One region of the Lacicoccus kunmingensis DSM 17847 genome, then DNA from elsewhere that is predicted to be linked to it. Evidence: riboswitches for the same ligand, from Rfam matches in the RefSeq annotation. Region 1 holds a riboswitch; the other holds the start of a gene.
The links. Region 1 has a riboswitch for preQ1 ahead of BO48_RS08855 (QueT transporter family protein). Riboswitches for the same ligand answer to the same signal wherever they lie in the genome.

Region 1 (9,076 bases):
CCTCTGAAAACTGATCAAAATTGTCACCCATGACATCCATGCCGACACCGTGGAAAAGCAGCGCCACTTCACTTTCCTTATGTTCTGCAACACCTGGTGTGGTATGGAGAGCGATCGCATCCCAGACAAGCTGCATCTGGTCTGGTGTAATGTTGTGGGTATCCAAAAACTGACGCGCAGCATTCGCGCCGTCGACTTCAAATCGCAGATCGTCACTGCTGTACTGTTTAGTCAACCCGAGGTCATGGAAAAGTGCACTGATGTATAAAAGTTCATGATCATATTTTACCTTGTCCTGTTCGCCCTTGACTGCGCCGAAAAGGTAGACTCTGTTCGAATGGTTCCAAATCAGTTCGTTACCGTGTTCATATACGAGATCCTGTGCTTCAGTGATAATCTTACTGTCCGGGACTATGATTTTATCCAATTCTGTTATCATTACTTAATCAGCTCCTTATATATCCATACTATAAACGAAAAATACAAAACTCAAACAGTTTTTCAGAAACAATCGTGAAAGACTGTTTTTTTATGTCTAATCAAGGGTAAATGTGAATTGCATGATTTTAAAATCAAAATATTATAGGAGGACTTTAAATGGCTGAAGGAAAGATTCTCGTTACAGGTGCAGGCACAGGCTTCGGTAAAGGCATCGTTTTTAAACTGGCTGAAGAGGGCAAATCTGTGATTGCAGGTGTCGAAGTGATGTCACAGGTGTCAGAGCTGGAGAAAGAAGTAAATGACCGTGGACTGGATATGCAGATTGAGAAGCTGGACGTGACGAATCCCAAAGACCGTGAAAAGGCATGGGCTTGGGATGTGGATGTTCTGGTCAATAATGCAGCTGTGAAAGAAGGCGGTTCACTCGTGGATATACCGGAAGAGAATCTGAGGCATCAATTTGAAGTGAATACATTTGCTCCGGTACTTCTGACGCAGGAATTTGCGCGTAAAATGATTAAGAAAAATAAAGGCCGGATTGTCAATGTATCATCCGTATCGGGACTTATGGCAGATCCATTGTCAGGACCTTACTGCGGTTCTAAATTCGCGCTGGAAGCATTCTCCGAATCATTGAGCAAAGAGCTGCAGGAGTTCAATATAGAAGTGGCCACAATCAATCCGGGGCCTTATTTGACAGGATTCAACGACCGTGAGTTCGAAGCATGGAAAAACTGGCATGAAGACAACAGTGAAACAGTTTTCGACTACGAAAATGCAGCTTTCCCCTATGAACAGTTCGACCCTGAAGAAGTGATCGAACCCGCAGTAAAAGTCATACTCGGGGAAACGAAGACTTACAGGAATGTCATCCCTGAAGGCATGGTTCCCGAAGTGAAAAAAAGAAGAGGTGCCGTCTGGGATAAACAAACGGATGATGAACTTGGACAGAGACATGAAATGATTGACAAGTCATATGAAATGAAACCGGGGACTAAAGCGTAATATAGCCAATTAGGAGTGAGCAGATGACAACACACAGAAAATGGGTCATTGGATATTTTGTAACCTTCGTCGCTATGATAGTGATGAACTATACGGTGGGAATTACAGGTTCGGATGTTGGCGGCACAGCAAATGATAACGAAACGATCATCCAGCCCGCAGGATTTGCATTTTCAATATGGGGGCTGATTTACACTCTGCTGTTCATCTGGATCATATATCTTTTCTTTTCCAAAAAAGATAAATCTGCTATTACAGAACGTTTGAAATTCTGGCCAATCATCAATTTCCTGTTGAATGGCGTATGGATTTTCGTATTCACGCAGGAATGGCTGTTTGCGTCCGTTATTGTAATTGCGGCATTGCTCTACACATTGGCAGAAATATTTTCCAGTATCAGCGAAACCAATTACAGCTGGTTTGACAGATTTCCATTTTCCATATATTTTGCCTGGGTGACATTGGCGACGATCGTCAATATATTTACGTGGGTGACTGGAAATGAAATAGAAACGATTCTTGGAATGGACGAACTCACTTGGACCATTCTGGTATTGATTGTTGCAGGTATGATCGGTATTGCGATTGCAGTATTCTTTAAGGACTGGTTGTATCCACTTGTATTGATTTGGCCGCTCATCGGAATATATGCCGAAAGCGGAGATGTTTCAACTGGTCTCAACATTACATTGCTTATAGTGAGTATAGCTCTTGTAGTCGTTGCAGTCATGGTTATTGTAAACAAGATGAAAAGTCTGAAGGCAACATAAAAAGAGCGGCTTTAAGCCGCTCTTTTTATGTTAAATCTTTTATTATCATTTTTCGTATTTTATTTCCCTGTCTTTCCATTTCACAGTCTTTTTAATATGAATCTGATATAGAGAAAGTGTATAGACAAAGAAGAAAAAGTATTGATGGACCGGATAGAATATACTTTCAATTTTTCCGATATCAATCACAGGTTTACATAAGTTATAAAAATGAAAACTGCAGATCAAATATAAGAGAACCGGTAAAATTATTAAATTCATATCATATATTAAAGTGTAAATGATATGAACAGGAAGAACGATGGATGATGACAGCCAAATCATTATTAAGGCTATTATAATGCCGGATGTATGTTTCGCTCCGATGGATATGTGTTTTTTCCAGCCATTGATCATTGCCCGGAATCCTTCGCTGTACATTCTGAAATGAACAATATCTTTTCCCAAGTAATGAAATACAGGAATGTTCTGACTGACGTAACTGTCGTAAATACCGCTGCCTTCGATGATATGACCTTTTGCTGCCATGTGGCCGCCTGTTTTTTCATAGTCGGTTCTGTTAGTCAATAGGATTGGACCAAATACTGTGCCTGCGTGATATTTATTTTTAAGGACAGAAAAAATATTGATTCCGGTGACTGTCATCAGGTTGAAAATTGCCGATAAAGTCTCATATTTTTCGCCAGTCTGATGAAAAGGCTGAATAGACAGAATACCTTTACTGTCATGTTTGATGTATTGCCTGCATAAATCGTATAAGGAATATTCATTGGTGAAAAAGGTGTCTGCATCCATAAACATAAATAAATCCTTTTTTGCATACCGGCTGCCGGTAAAGCAGGCAAAGTATTTACCGGGTAAATCTGTTTTTGGTACATCTTTGATCCGGGCGTTAGAATCCTTGGCTATTTCCACAGTACCATCAGTGGAGCCGTCATTAGCAATAATAATTTCTGTATCAACGCTTTTTTGCTTTTGTATACTTTTTAACAGAATCGGCAGATTGTCTGATTCATTTCTTGCCGGGATGATTATACTTACAGAAGGTATGACATCATTTCCAACATTTTTGTCGATATAATTTTTATGTTTGAAAATCAGAGCTCCGCATACCATGGTGATGACGATCCATATAAATAACAAACTGAAGATGATCATATTATTGCTCCTTTATGCCGCGCTTATATTTAATATTATAAAGTTTCCTTAATCTCGGACGGTTATAACGCTGGGCAAGAATGAAGGGCATGTTGCTCAATACTGCATACATCAGGTGCAGAACCCAATATTTCCGGGGGTTCCATAAAAAGAACAATGGTGCAGGTAAAATGGAAAGCCAGTGTGTGAGTTCAGCCCTGTTGGTTTCTGAAATATAGTTATTTAATGTTTTCGGTTCGGTATCATGCATTTGTGAAGAGTCAAAGCTTCCTGGCATGATTAGAGTACTTTCGGGTAATTTTCCTTTTAACCTCTTTATTTTGAAAATCTTATTCCAGATTTCTCCTGATTGTTCAAATTGGTATGTTTTGAACAGCCAATTGATTTGAGCTCGTTTATGTATATTGAAATTTAACATGAGTGCCGAAATCAGAAGATGGAATATCCCCCATAATACAGCATTAGAAAGTATAAATTTAACTGGTGTCATTTATATTCCACGTCCCCTGATAATTTTCTATATCACTATCATAGTATTTTTTGTTAGTAAATGTAAAATGGATTGTATATTGATTTATAATTATCGGATATGTATCGATTTCGGTATTGAAACCCGGTATGTTTGAAGAGTGTCTTTAATTTATATATAAATCAATCCCCTCCTAAAATGTGAATTTTAGGAGGGGATTTGCTTTTAGCTGGGACTTAAGTCCTGATTTCTTAATATTTATTTCAATCCCTTTATTTTCATGACGCCGTTTGCCACAGCGAGATCGAAATATCCTGCACCGACACATTTATATAGCGTGATGTCTTCATTTGAATTTCTCAAGTAATCTTTTTCAAAAATATCGACGAGCGTTCCTTTAATATCGTTCCAGGTGATGACACCGTCTTCTACGGCTTTTATAATTTCACCGGCCTCCTCTTTCGCACCGTTCATGTCATCCAGATAAATCTGGTCTGCCCTTTTGACAGTCTCAATATCCATCTCTATCATTTCGGGTGTGAATGATCCTACGCCGTTGATATGTGTGCCTGATTTTAAATTTGAACCATCAAAAACCGGGGTTTTTGACTGTGTCGCACAGTTTAAAATATCACTTTCACCGACGAGGTCACCGACTTCATTGACCACTTCGATATCAGTATCGACCCCAAAATCTTCTAAATCTTTTTTAAAGGTTTCAGCCTTGCTCCGGGTTCTGTTAAACAATAATATTCTGTTAATATCTCTCACTTCAAGCACACCTAAAACCTGTTCAAAAGCCATTTTGCCCGTGCCGATGACACCAAGAACCTTTGAATCTTTTCTGGCAAGCTTATCGGTGGCAATTGCAGTCATTGCACCTGTGCGCAGTCTCGTTAAGTAAGAAGCTTCCAATGAGGCAATATGTTTGCCGTCATTCAGGTTTGATACCAGTATATTCCCCTGGGTGGTCGGAAGATCGGCGTTGTCAGGGAAAATCGAGACGGTCTTGATAATGGACACTTTCTGGGCCGTGCTGATACATGGCATGTAGAGCATGGAAGAGTTGTCACTTGCCGGAAGGACGATTCTCTTGGCTTCAACCAGTCTGTCATTTCTGAAATCATCCAGTACCAGCTTCACATCTTCGATGGCGTGATTAATTTTGTATACTTCCTGAATATCTGAATCTGTCAAAATCTGCATTTAAATATCTTCCTTTCGATAGTTAATCGTTCTTAGTGACTCTTATTATTCACCATACAATATTGTAAAAGATTATTCATTCAATAAAAGACTCATGCCGTTTTATACCAACATGAGTCAGACTTGAAGCTCTCATTCATAAAGTTCATCCCGCGTAATGGAGAACGAAGAAATATCATACTCAGTTTTCCCTTTAGTGACGAGGTCGGTCAGGATTTCCCCCACTACCGGTACATATTTGAAGCCGTGACCGGAAAAGCCGCCGGCAACATAAATATTATCGTGCTCGGGATGCTGGTCGATGATAAAATCTTCATCCGGAGTATTGGTAAATATGCATGCGAGCCCTTTATTCAGCTTACCATTGGCGCCCCGCATATGCGCATTCAGAAAGTCTCTTAAATAAGCTTCATCTTTTTCAAATGAACCGAAATTTCTGTCCATCCCTTCAGGGTCTGTGTCATCTTCATCACTGCCGTCATAACGGCCAATCTTCACTCCTGTACCGTCTATACTTGAAAATCCATAGTATGATCCGTGTCTGGAGCGTCCGATAAAGCCCGGGAAGTGCTCTGAACTGTATAAACCTTCATCTGCTTCAAACCAGGCGATAGTGCGGCGTGATGGCTGGATTTTTAAATTCAGGCCGAGGTCTCTGAGCATTTGGCCATTATGTCCGCCTGAAGAGAAAATCAGCTTATCTGCTGTAAAGCTGTCATGTTCAGTTTCGATAAGGACATGGGTCTCTTGCGGGTGAATACTGTTTACCGGTGTGTCAACGAGCAGTTCGACACCGTTCGACAATGCAAGGCGCCGGTAAGTCCGGATGGCATTCTCGCCCATGATGACACCGGCCTTCTTTTCATAGTAGCAGATTTCCAGGTCTTCACCATGAAGCCCCGGCCAACGTTCCTGCATCTCTTCAACTGTCATAGTTTCAATGTCCAGATTATATTCTCTGGCACCTTCTATAGTCTTTTCCAGAAAATCGGACCCTTTATACCCGAAGTTGAGAATACCGGTCTGTCTGAAAATCTCATCATTTGAATGTTCCTGCAGTTCATTCCACATTTCCTGTGAGCGTAAAGCGAGAGGGATGTACTGCAGTCCTTCCCCTACTGCATGGCGGATCAGACGCGTATCACCGCCGTGGCTGCCGTAGGGATGCGGCGGGTCATTGGCATCAATCATCAGGACATCGCGGTCTTTTTGTGAGAGATAGTATCCTGCGGACAATCCCATCGAGCCGGCGCCGACAATAACGACATCATAATGTTTTTTATTCATAAGATCACTCCTATCGGATATGTTTATATCACATCATTTCTACTCTACCCTGCGTGATAATCTATTAATTATAAAAAATGATATCCATTTGCAAATAAAACACCTATTAATCTGAATATTTTGATAAGAATGGTGATACATGAGATAATAAAGGTAAATAATTGGGCGATGAATCGGGAGATTTATTGCTAAAAGGAGTGTGACACCCATGGGAAGAAAAACGAAGTTGGTCAGTGCAGTCGGGTTAGTCGCAGGTGTGCTGTATCTTACAAAAAATAAAGAGACGGTCAAAAAAGGTATCGATCAGGGAATCGATATCGTCGTCAGTCAGGCAGGCAAATGGACAAGCGATCCTTATGTTAAGAAAATGGGCAGACCTGAGAATTTAAGGGATTCGAATATGGTGGACGAAGGTGCAATGACGAGTGTTCAATATTACAATGATTTAAGAGAAGAAGCACGGCAGAAAAACAAGTAATAAAAAACGGGCGGACTCAAATCAATTTGAGTCCGCCCGTTTATATTCACCGCTGAACGGTACCTCTGTAAACGAATTTTTCATGACATTTGCCGCACATATACCTTTTCTCATACCCCTTCATATTTTTACTGAACTGGTATCTGCATTTTCTGCATTCATATAAATATGACTGTCCTTTATATTGATAACTGCGTGTTCTGGAAATTCCCAGACGTTCCAAAGTATGTATGAACTCAGGGTCGGCATCCCTGAAAGGTAATCTTTTTTTATACAATGCATAATGGACGCATTCATGGTACAAGACATCCAGAACGGCATCTTTATCGTTGTTGATTATAAAGTTATAAGAGAGAACTATCTCACTGCTTAAAACTTCGTTTCTATTATATTTAATGCTGAAGACGCCAAGTTTCGACTTCATGCGTTTGGATATGCGAAGCGGTACATCCAGTGATAAATCGAAATTTTTTCTTAGAAAATCTTCAGCATAATTCTGTAATTGCTGGGCATTCATATTTGATCACTCTCAATTTCAAATGGTTAAATCAATAATATCATTAAATTTGTATTATGATATTAATATTTTTTCGTATAATGCATTTTGGAAGCGGCATAGAGAAGATGTCCCCCTGATGGAACGGATGATGTGCTTAGCGTATATGTGTCGGTAATGGATCTCTTTATTTTAATCAAAGTTTCATGAGAAACATCGTTCTTCAATAACAAAACAATCCTATGATAAATACCATAGGATTGCCAATATGATCCGGAGAGAAGTCCGGTTATCATCATTTTATTTAAGGTTGGGAAGAATTCTGTGTCCGACTTTAGAAAATAACATCGTTCCAAGGAAGGTAGTAATCAATGTTGAAATGGTGATTGTTACAAAGCTGAACCAGAATGGTATTTCAAGTACTATGAGCAGCATCAAACCGACGAAAATTCCGCATAGTACACTGTACTGGACAGCATTGATCCAGACGTTTTTGATGAAATAGCTGATAGTATATGAAATGACGGCAATGCCGACACCCGTCGCTACATCAATCAGGCCGAGTGGCGAGAAAAAGTTGGCGACTGCCAGACCGATCAGCATCCCGGGAATGAACTTGCGGTTGAAAAACGGAATCACGGCGAGCATTTCGCTGATTCGTATTTGTATCGCCATCGTCCCGATGGGGTTGATCACTGTCAACGCGACATAAATGGCAGCAAGGACTGCATTGTAAATCATTATTTTATTACTGATAATAATCATTCTCCTTAGTTTTTTATACAGGGAGTTTGCGAACCTGTGAGTTAAAACATAACAAACTGCCATATAATTATATCAGATTAAAATATTAATTGAAGACTATTAAGTGACAGTCTGATGATAAAATCCCCCTGAAATATTGAATTTCAGCGGGGTTATCGTTATTCACCCATCACTTTTTGGTAATTGTCAGGGTCGGTGTCCCCTTCGGTATTAATGACCAATACTTTTGACTCTCTGCGGAGGTTTAAATTCTCTTTAAGGTCCATATATGAATCATTCGTCATCACTTCAGACAGAAAACCGGCGGGTAAAGCACCTGAAGGACCTGAAGTGATTTTTGTATCGCCTTCTGCCGGTCTTCCGAGCATCCGCATGCCTTTTGCACTGATCTCATCATCACACGAAATGAAATAATCAGCTGTGGATTTTAATATATTCCAGCCGATCGGGCTCGGTTCACCGCATGAGAGGCCGGCCATCATCGTATTCATATCACCGTCAACTCTGACAGCATTTCCGAATTCGCTGTCGGCTGAACGGAAAATCGGATCTGCCTCTGCAGGCTCGACAACAATAATTTTTGGCGGGTTGCCGTCTGTTTGATTATAAATGGCTGCGGCCATTGCGCCTGCGAATGAACCGACGCCTGCCTGTAAAATGACATGGGTGATTTGATTCAGGCTGTGCGGTTCAAGCTGCTCCGTAAGTTCAGAAATGATTGTCGTATAGCCCTGCATAATATGGGTCGGTATCTCTTCGTACCCCTCCCATGCCGTATCCTGCATCAGAATCCAGCCGTTGGTGCTGGACAGGTCCGCAGCATACTGAACGGTATCATCATAATTGATATCGGTGACTTTCGCTTCAGCTCCGAGGTCAGTAACAGCATCAACCCGGACGTCCGCAGCGCCTTTTGGCAGAAATACTTTGCCGTTTTGTTTGAAAATCTGTGTCCCCCACGCCACGCCTTTGCCATGATTACCTTCGGTTGCTGTCGCAAA
Region 2 (9,076 bases), on a different contig from region 1:
AATGCGAGTGAACCATTTGCCACCATCAATGTAAATGATGAAATATAAGCGATGATCAGTGACGGGCGTGATAATAATTTTCGGTAACTGGTCACATTGTGGAACGTTCTCTCTTCTTTGCTCATACTTTCTTTAATCGTAAATATGACAAGCAGTATTCCAACGATATATATACAACCAAGTACAAAATAGACAGTCTGATAAGTCGCGAGACTTGAAATGATACCGCCCATAGCCGGACCGAGTACCGCTGCGGAACCGATTGATATGCCGGTCAGGGCCATCGAGCGCCCTATTGCTTCACGTCTCGACAAGTCAGCGACCAGACTGAATGCGACCGGCGTCAGCATACCAGCTGAAAAGCCGTGGATAACCCGCAGAAACAGTAATGCCTCCACCGAATCTATAAGAGAGTAGGTCATTAAAGCAACGATATTCACAGCCATACCTGTCATCAGAATATTTCTCCGGCCGATTTTGTCAGACAGGTAGCCGCCTGAAACGTTACCGATCAGGTTGAAAAATGAGTATGTAGCGACGATTACACCCGCGATGTATTCTGATGCCCCAAGGGAAAATGCGAACGGTGTAATAATCGGTAATTCTATAAATAAATCCAAAAAGCAAATAAAGACAACAACAAACAATAATCTACTCATGAAAACCACTTTCTCCGAAAGATAAATACATATACCATTATAACTGAATTACGGACATAAGTATTTCAAAACAACTCAGTTAAAAAATCGAGTAGGAGAGAATAATTAAATTCGCGTCCTCTCACACCACCGTACGTACGGTTCCGTATACGGCGGTTCAACTTTATACTACACATGCACTTTACTATAATGTTCCGAACAAGCGATTAGGCCGAATTGGCTTAATCGCTTGTTCGTGATGGTGGTCGTTAATATCCAGGAATAGGCAGTCCGGGTAATACCTTTACTGGTGTGACTGTATTTGTAAGCATTGTATTTGTTCATGCCGAGTTTGATGAGATTCTTCCGGCGATTTCTCGCCGTTTTCCATTTAACCCAGATACATGCCCTCAGACGGAGTCTAAGGTGGGAATCAATGCGCTTCAACGCCTTTTTCATCGCACCAATCTTAAAGTAGTTGACCCAGCCTCGAATCACTTGGTTAATCCGAGTCACCCGGTACCCGGTATTGACACCCCAATTTCTGCGTGTGAGTTGTTTCAATTTGTACTTGAAACTTTCTAATGATGTCCGGTGCGGTTTCGCTTTGTACTGCTTGGCTTGAGGGTCTCTAAAGAAACCAAAGCCTAGAAATTTCATGGCTGGGTCATAAGAGCGGGTCACTTTTGACTTTGTCGTATTGACAGTCAGACCGAGTGTCTCCTCTATGAATTGTGTCACTGACCGAAGCACTCGATTCGCCGCCATTTCGCTTTTAACCATGATGATACAGTCATCGGCATATCGAACAAAACGCAGGCCCCGGGATTCGAGTTCCTTATCCAGCGCATTCAACATGATGTTACTCAGTAACGGCGATAGGTTCCCACCCTGTGGTGTACCGATAATGGTTTCCTTATATGCCGTGTCCACCTGGACACCACTGACCAAAAACTTGCGGATCAGGGAAATGACGTCTCCGTCATCCACCGTGCGCGCAACCAGGTTCATCAGCCGGTCATGATTGACCGTATCGAAGAAACGTTCCAAGTCAATGTCCACTATCCAGTCATATCCGTCATTCAGATACTCCAGTGCCTGGATGATAGCCATTTCTGCATATCGCTTGGGTCTGAAGCCGTAACTGTATTCGCTGAATTGTCGGTCGAATATTGGTGTCAATACTTGGGCGATGGCTTGTTGAATCAAGCGGTCTTTGACTGTCGGTATCCCCAGTAAGCGGACACCGCCGTTTGGTTTCGGTATCTCTACCCGTAACACCGGGTCCGGATGATACTTTCTGTTTCGGATTTGTTGGAGTATCTCTGTCTTATTTTCATTCATGTAGGCCCCCAGTTCATCCGTTGTCATCCCGTCAACGCCGGCAGCGCCTTTATTGCGTTTGACTTGTTTGAATGCTGCATTGAGGTTGTCTCTCTCCAAAATACGATGCATTGTCGTCTGTGTGTTCATGTGTGTTATTTCCTTTCTCTCTCGTGAAGTCGGTATCCACTTTAACGCATGATGCCAGTGGTCTCTTTCCGCTTCCAATCCAGTATTCAATAACGATAAAATTGTTCAGCCCTTCGCTCCTTCTGGCTTTCACCAGCACTCTTCGCTACTACGGCTTCGGCTGACTTCTCACTGTCCAGTTTCGTATCACTACAAAGGTTTGGTGCAGACCAGTGAGACCTCCCCGGTTAAGGTATGTACGCTTTCCCTCCATACATCCGCCATATTTACGTCACATGGTATTCCATAGCTATCGGACTTTGACTTCTTTGGCAGCCTTATCCCCATGCACCGCCTCTTATATGGTTTCTATGCGTCGGACCAGAGGTTTGCCTCGAGCTTCCTTCAGATTCTATGTCGCCACAGACACCCTTGCTTTCGACTATGTGCTTACCGCTACCGGTCGCTCTCGGGACTTTCACCCGTTAGTGTACACCCATGCCGGGCAAACCAAAAGAAAAAGCTTAAGAATAATCTTAAGCTTTTCAAGGTCTATGCTTTATTTATTTTTTGTTCATATTTATCCACGATAGCTGCTATGGCACCGTCACCGGTAATATTTGCTGCAGTACCGAAGCTGTCCTGAGCCATGTAAAGTGCAATCATGAATGCAACTGCCGCTTCATTGAATCCCAGGTTGGCCATCAGTACACCACTTGCTGCCATGATCGCACCGCCCGGCACACCAGGAGCCGCAATCATTACAATACCTAAAAGCAGAATAGTACCCAATATTTCAAAGAATCCCGGCATTGTGTATTCCGGCAATACTGTCATTACGGCAATTGAACAGCTGATTATTGTAATCGTACTGCCTGACAGGTGTATGTTCGCACACAGTGGCACTACGAAGTCTGCAATCCGGTTTCGAATACCATTTTCTTTAACCCTTTTCAATGTCACCGGAATCGTTGCTGCACTGCTCATCGTTCCAAGCGCTGTCACATAAGCCGGCAGCATGGTTTTAATCATCACAAATGGATTTTTACCGATCACAAGTCCTGCCACTGTATACTGGATAGTAATCCATACCCAGTGCAACAGAATTGCAACGATTAATACGACACCGAACACTGCCAATGTATCGAACACTGTGCCTGTCGCTGCCATCCCCGCAAAGACACCTGCGATGTAGAACGGTAAAATGTTGATGATGACTTTTTCAATAACATATTCAGTGATGACTTTACCGTCATCCACCCATTTCTTCATCGTATCTGTCTTGGTCACTGTAATGACAATACCAATCGCAAATGCAAGGACAAGCGCTGATAAAATGTCCATTATCGGCGGAATATCAAATTCAAAAAATGGAGTCAGTTCTGTACCTTCTTCAGGTACCGATCCACCGTCTGTAATTCGTGGCATGATCAGAATAGCAGCGAAGTATGCAAGTAAACCTGCACCGATAGTCGATATGTATGCGACCCCCAGAGTTACACCTACTACTCTTCCTGAACCGCCTGTGATTCTTGAAATACCCGAAGCGATAAAGAACAAAATGATGAAAGGAATGGTAAAGAATATGACCGATCCTAAAATCGCCTCACCAGTAATGAATAACCGTGATAAAAATTCAAAAAATGTTCCGCCGAAAGCATAGTACAGAGAACCAACCGTGATTCCCACTAAAATGCCTGCAATAAGCCTGATTATTAACTTCAAAATTTCTCCCCCTTATTAGAGCTTAAGTCGATTATACATTATACAGTTTAAAAATAAATAAAAATTCATGCATTTATGAAAAGGTTTTCGTAACTTTTTCCACTTTACATTCCGAACACTTTTTCATAGGCGACATACCAGTCATCAAGATTTTCGTCCAGGTTCAGCTGACCTTTAAATTCATAACCGTTTTTCTCAAACTGATACTGCATCTTTTTATTTTCAAGTGATGTATCGGTATGAATGCCTTTAATTCCCGCTTCAATCAACCTTGCTTCAATCTCCTCCATCATTCTGGACGCTATGCCCTGTCCCTGAAAATCAGGATCTACAGCCATTCTGTGAAGCGCTCTGGAGTCAGCCCTCGTCAGCTCCCACGGAATATCGTCATAAGGATACGGGTGTTTATTATCCACCACAGCAAATCCTTTTATAACCGCACCTTCCTCATATACATACAAAGACGCCTCTTCAAGGTCTGCAGTGAATTTTTCTTCATCAGGATATTTATCCGACCATTGTGAATTGCCTGCCGCCTGCATGATTGGCACCACTCTTTCTTTGATCTTTAAAATACCCGGCAGGTCCTGTTCTGTCGCCTCTCTTAAAAACATATTCATCACTCCATGTTGTTTTATAATATTTTATATCAATCCGTCTATTATTTTTAATAATCCTATTGTATAATGTAATTATCTATTATAGTAGAGGGGACTTGTAAAATGTTTAAATTTGACAAAGATACAATCCCTTATCACATCTCAAATATGATATTTTATTTATTTTCGTTGGCGGTTCTCGGCCTTTTATTTTACTTTGCCTTCCTGCCGCCTTTGGTGGAAGGGAATACCGGCGGCATGTTTGTCAACTTGGGATTCGGTGAATTCGTGGGGCTGTTCTTTTTCCTCATCGTCATCAGCATACCATTGCTGGTATTATACGGAGCCATATATCATTTATACAAATTAATCACGTACAATAAAAGCAGTAAAACAGCTGCTGAATAATAGTTTTTGGGATGGGAAAAGGGAAAAGTGCTTAAAGCTCCGGCTTTAAGCACTTTTATTTATCTGTTATTTATCGTTTCCGGATACATATCATGCTCCATCAGCCTTTTATCCGCCATCTCTTCATACTTGGTCCCCGGACGGCCGTAATTGCAGTACGGATCAATCGAAATGCCGCCCCTCGGCGTGAACTTGCCCCACACTTCTATATAACGCGGATCCATCAGCTCGATCAGATCATCCATCATCATATTGACGCTCGACTCATGAAAGCCTCCATGATTTCTGTAGCTGAATAAATAAAGCTTCAGCGATTTCGATTCCACCATCTTAACATCCGGTATATACGAAATATAAATCGTCGCAAAGTCCGGCTGATTTGTAATCGGACAGAGCGTCGTAAATTCAGGACAGTTAAATTTCACAAAATAATCCCGTCCCGGAAATTTATTATCAAATGTCTCCAGAACCTCAGGGTCGTAATCAAAACTGTATTTGACCTCCTGATTGCCCAGCAATGTTAAATCCTCAATATTTTCACCTGACATATTATCCCGCCTTTTTTAAAATAAAAAAAGTCATGTCCTCTTCTAAGGCACATGACTTTTATGTGTGTCTTAGTTTTTTATAGAGGGTTAGGAGCTAAGAACCTCTTTTTTTATCTGCTCTGATATTGTACTATATCCATTATCCAAATGACAATGGCGCGGGCTAGACGCCCTGCTTGTTGCTCCACAACAGTGTGTGCAGCTGCGGCAGCACTCTGACGTTGTTCATGCGGCTGTCGTTCATCGTCATATCAACGAGCTGTTCATAACGACTGAGCAGTTTTTCTGTGTGATTGTCGACATTTTCATCATCGAGATACGGATTACCGACCTGCAGATAAAAGGCTTTATCCGGGTATCTCTTATGCATATCTGCGGCATACTCGAAATCATCTTCGTCAAAAATGACCACTTTCAAGTTATATGACGTGTCACTTTCATCGAGTTTGGTGAATATATGCTCGAGCCTGCCATAATCGGTCTTCATTCCTGAACTCGGGGGCTTCGGACTGATTGTGACATCGTCGATCAGCTGCAGCCAGTCCTGATACATTGACCCTTGAGTCTCAACCGCAAGCTGAACCCCTTTTTCCTTCGCCTCTTTGACGAATGCCTGGAGATTTTTAAGCAGCAGCGGATTACCGCCGGAAATCGTCACATGATTATAATTGTTTTCAGCCAGTGCATCGAGTGATTCGAATATATCCTCTGCAGACATCATACGGATATTCTCCTTCTGACTGCCGTCCCATGTAAACTTGGAATCGCACCAGCTGCACTGATAGTCACATCCGGCAGTTCTGACGAACATCGTCTTCTGGCCGATGACGGCACCTTCACCCTGAAATGTCGGGCCGAAGATTTCCAATACAGGTATTTTCATTATTTATCTTTCTCCTTCGGTCTGTAAACAACGTAACTTGTCGGTGTTTCCTTCAGGATGATCTGCAGACATTTCAGCTCATTTTCCTGTTCTTCTTTTATATATTTGTCCACCATTTCATAAATCACTTTCGCCAGTGTTTCAGAGGTCGGCGGTATTTCACTGAATGCCTCATGCTCATTCAGCAGCCTGTGATCGAACGCTTCCATGATGAGGTTTTTCAGTGCAGAAAAGTTCACCAGAAAACCGAGTTCATCCAGTGTATCGCCTGCGATTGTGATATTCACATGGTATGTATGGCCATGAACCCTTTCACACTTTCCCGCTCTTTTATCCGGGATGAAATGTGCTGCTGAAAAATTCAGATCCTTATTCAGTTCGTACTCATACTCATGACTCGGTATCGGATACATCATCGTTATCCCCTCTTTCATTCAAATATTCATCGAGACCTTTATTTCTTAACTCACAAGCTGGACATGCTCCGCAGCCGTCGCCGATGACCCCTTCATAGCAAGTCAGCGTATTTTCCCTGACATAGTCCAGCCGGCCCAGTTCATCCGCCAATGCCCATGTTTCCTTTTTATCAAGCCACATCAAAGGCGTTTCTATAATAAAGTCCTCGTCCATCGCGAGATTCGCGGTAATATTCATCGACTTGACGAATATATCCCGGCAGTCCGGATAACCGCTGAAATCCGTCTGGCAGACACCCGTCATAATCGTGCCCGCTTTAATCTGGTAGGCAAGTGCAGTGGCAAATGACAGAAATAGCATATTTCTCGCCGGGACAAATGTATTTGGAATGCCTTTATCATCGTCCTCTATTTCCATATCGTGCGAAGTCAGCGCATTCGGACTGAGCTGGGACAACAGATTCATATCCAGAACATGATGCTTCAAGTCATTCTCTTTTGCGATCTGTTTGGCGACATCTATTTCCAACGCATGCCTCTGGCCGTACATAAAAGTGACGAGCTCGACTTCGTCATAGTTTTCCATGGCATAAAACATACAGGTCGTCGAATCCTGGCCGCCCGAAAAAACGACTAATGCTTTTTTACGATCCATAATCCACCGTCCTTTAAATATTCATTAATTATTAAATTTTAACAGTTTATAAGCAATTTAGCCATGTGTGTCACAATTATATAACAATCATTGCATACAATTGACTTCATAAACGTTACGCATTTTGATATAATGGTTAACTGTATTAACTATCAGGTATATCCTGCAAATATAATTGATGACAAAATGAAGTGAGTTACAAAATAAAAACCCCATTTGAATGGGGTTTTTATTATTCTCGCTGAACTATAATTCACTATTTACAAAGGATGTCATGAACAAAACATGCACAATATTATATGTTATTTATTGTTAATGCTTCATTTATTCGATGTCCATTAATTTTATTCAATCATTATTCACCTATTGAATAACTATTTAATACTTAATAGAGCTGTTTCCCAGTCGTGATTCATATTCATGAATCTTAAGACGTCCTTTTCATTAATAACATGTAATTCTTTCGCTAGTTTTTTTACCTCTTTGGATAAATATTTAACCATTCTTTTATTATCACCTTTACTTGAAAAATGAGCAATAAGGAATAAAATAGAAAATATGCTGAACTTCATTTCAGATCTATTCGGATAAGAAACAGTATCATTTACACTAGGGAGAGCATCTTTAAAAGATAAATACCTGTCTTTTAAAGGCATATTATGTTTAAAATTATATAGTCTTTCATTGTGTGCAGATCTATTCCTAGCTAATGTTAAAATTTCCAAAGTATACTCAAATTGTTCTATTGTTTGAGTTTCTAATTGAAAGCCCCATGAAAGCCCCATTCTCCTCATAACATCTTTTTTAACTTCTTGAGGTAAAATTGTGAACAGTTTACTCATGTTTCCAAACATCAATATATTGAATAACACCCACATAGGTATATATTGATGTTCGTCTTTATACTTTTTTATGGATTCATTTCCTTTATAATATTGATAGTTTATTTGGTCATTAGCAATTTTATTAAACTTTTGATATGTAAAATCTTTTCTATTATCATTATTCCCTTGAGAGTCCTTACATTCGTAGAACTCCTTTCGCAAATAAAGTGTTTCTCTATGTAACCTCTTCTTTTTCTCTTCACTAAGATCTTGTCTTTTTAAATGATATTCATAGAAGGACTGCGTGATGTTATGTTTTAATCTTTCTTCTATAGGTAGTAGAAATTCTAACACAATAATTCTAAGTCTTTCGTCAAATTTATATAACGCAAACAACTCATTAGGAGTTGTTCCGGTTTTAAACTTTTCAGTACTACTGTTATTAACTAGGAATAAGTCTTTATAACCATTTATCACATTATAATAATTGAAATTCTTAATAACATCTCTATGCTTTGATGACCTTGTATTAATAGTCATATTTCTGTTTTTTAAGGTTTCTATTCTCTCATGATAATCTTGGTAAATTTTTTCCACGACAGTCATATTTTTCTCCCTTATATAAAAAAATGCCCGTGGGACGTATCCGCACGAGCTCAATCACTATATAATTATTATAACATATTGCCTTTATCACCTTTTATTTTTTTCAAACCACTACATATTGTGTTTTGAAGTTATAAACAACCTCAAAAAACTACCTATAGTGGTTATATTAAAAAAACGCTTAGAATCTCTGTCAAGCTTTTTTTATAATTTATTTAAGTAGTCCTGAAATGTGTGTAGCTTTTCCTTTAAGTATCTGCTCTAATAGCTATATACCCAATAGAACGCAAAATAAAGCCCATAGAGTCATTTTAACAACTCC

Region 2: another riboswitch for preQ1. It lies ahead of queF (preQ(1) synthase); the one in region 1 lies ahead of BO48_RS08855 (QueT transporter family protein).

Annotation. Positions count from the first base shown of each region.
Region 1 is NZ_JCANUC010000007.1:90,460-99,535, forward strand. It holds gene BO48_RS08810 (HD domain-containing protein) at 1-439, opposite strand, end outside; gene BO48_RS08815 (SDR family oxidoreductase) at 598-1,446, shown strand; gene BO48_RS08820 (TspO/MBR family protein) at 1,470-2,216, shown strand; gene BO48_RS08825 (glycosyltransferase family 2 protein) at 2,262-3,374, opposite strand; gene BO48_RS08830 (glycosyl-4,4'-diaponeurosporenoate acyltransferase CrtO family protein) at 3,376-3,792, opposite strand; gene BO48_RS08835 (ornithine cyclodeaminase family protein) at 4,102-5,049, opposite strand; gene solA (N-methyl-L-tryptophan oxidase) at 5,182-6,336, opposite strand; gene BO48_RS08845 (YbyB family protein) at 6,545-6,814, shown strand; gene BO48_RS08850 (SprT-like domain-containing protein) at 6,861-7,331, opposite strand; gene BO48_RS08855 (QueT transporter family protein) at 7,611-8,051, opposite strand; PreQ1 riboswitch class I at 8,075-8,118, opposite strand; gene BO48_RS08860 (diaminopropionate ammonia-lyase) at 8,234-9,076, opposite strand, start outside.
Region 2 is NZ_JCANUC010000004.1:127,842-136,917, forward strand. It holds gene BO48_RS06235 (MFS transporter) at 1-659, opposite strand, end outside; gene ltrA (group II intron reverse transcriptase/maturase) at 828-2,201, opposite strand; gene BO48_RS06245 (dicarboxylate/amino acid:cation symporter) at 2,643-3,815, opposite strand; gene BO48_RS06250 (GNAT family N-acetyltransferase) at 3,920-4,429, opposite strand; gene BO48_RS06255 (hypothetical protein) at 4,538-4,822, shown strand; gene queF (preQ(1) synthase) at 4,882-5,370, opposite strand; PreQ1 riboswitch class I at 5,434-5,481, opposite strand; gene queE (7-carboxy-7-deazaguanine synthase QueE) at 5,534-6,256, opposite strand; gene queD (6-carboxytetrahydropterin synthase QueD) at 6,253-6,666, opposite strand; gene queC (7-cyano-7-deazaguanine synthase QueC) at 6,644-7,324, opposite strand; gene BO48_RS06280 (Abi family protein) at 7,699-8,754, opposite strand.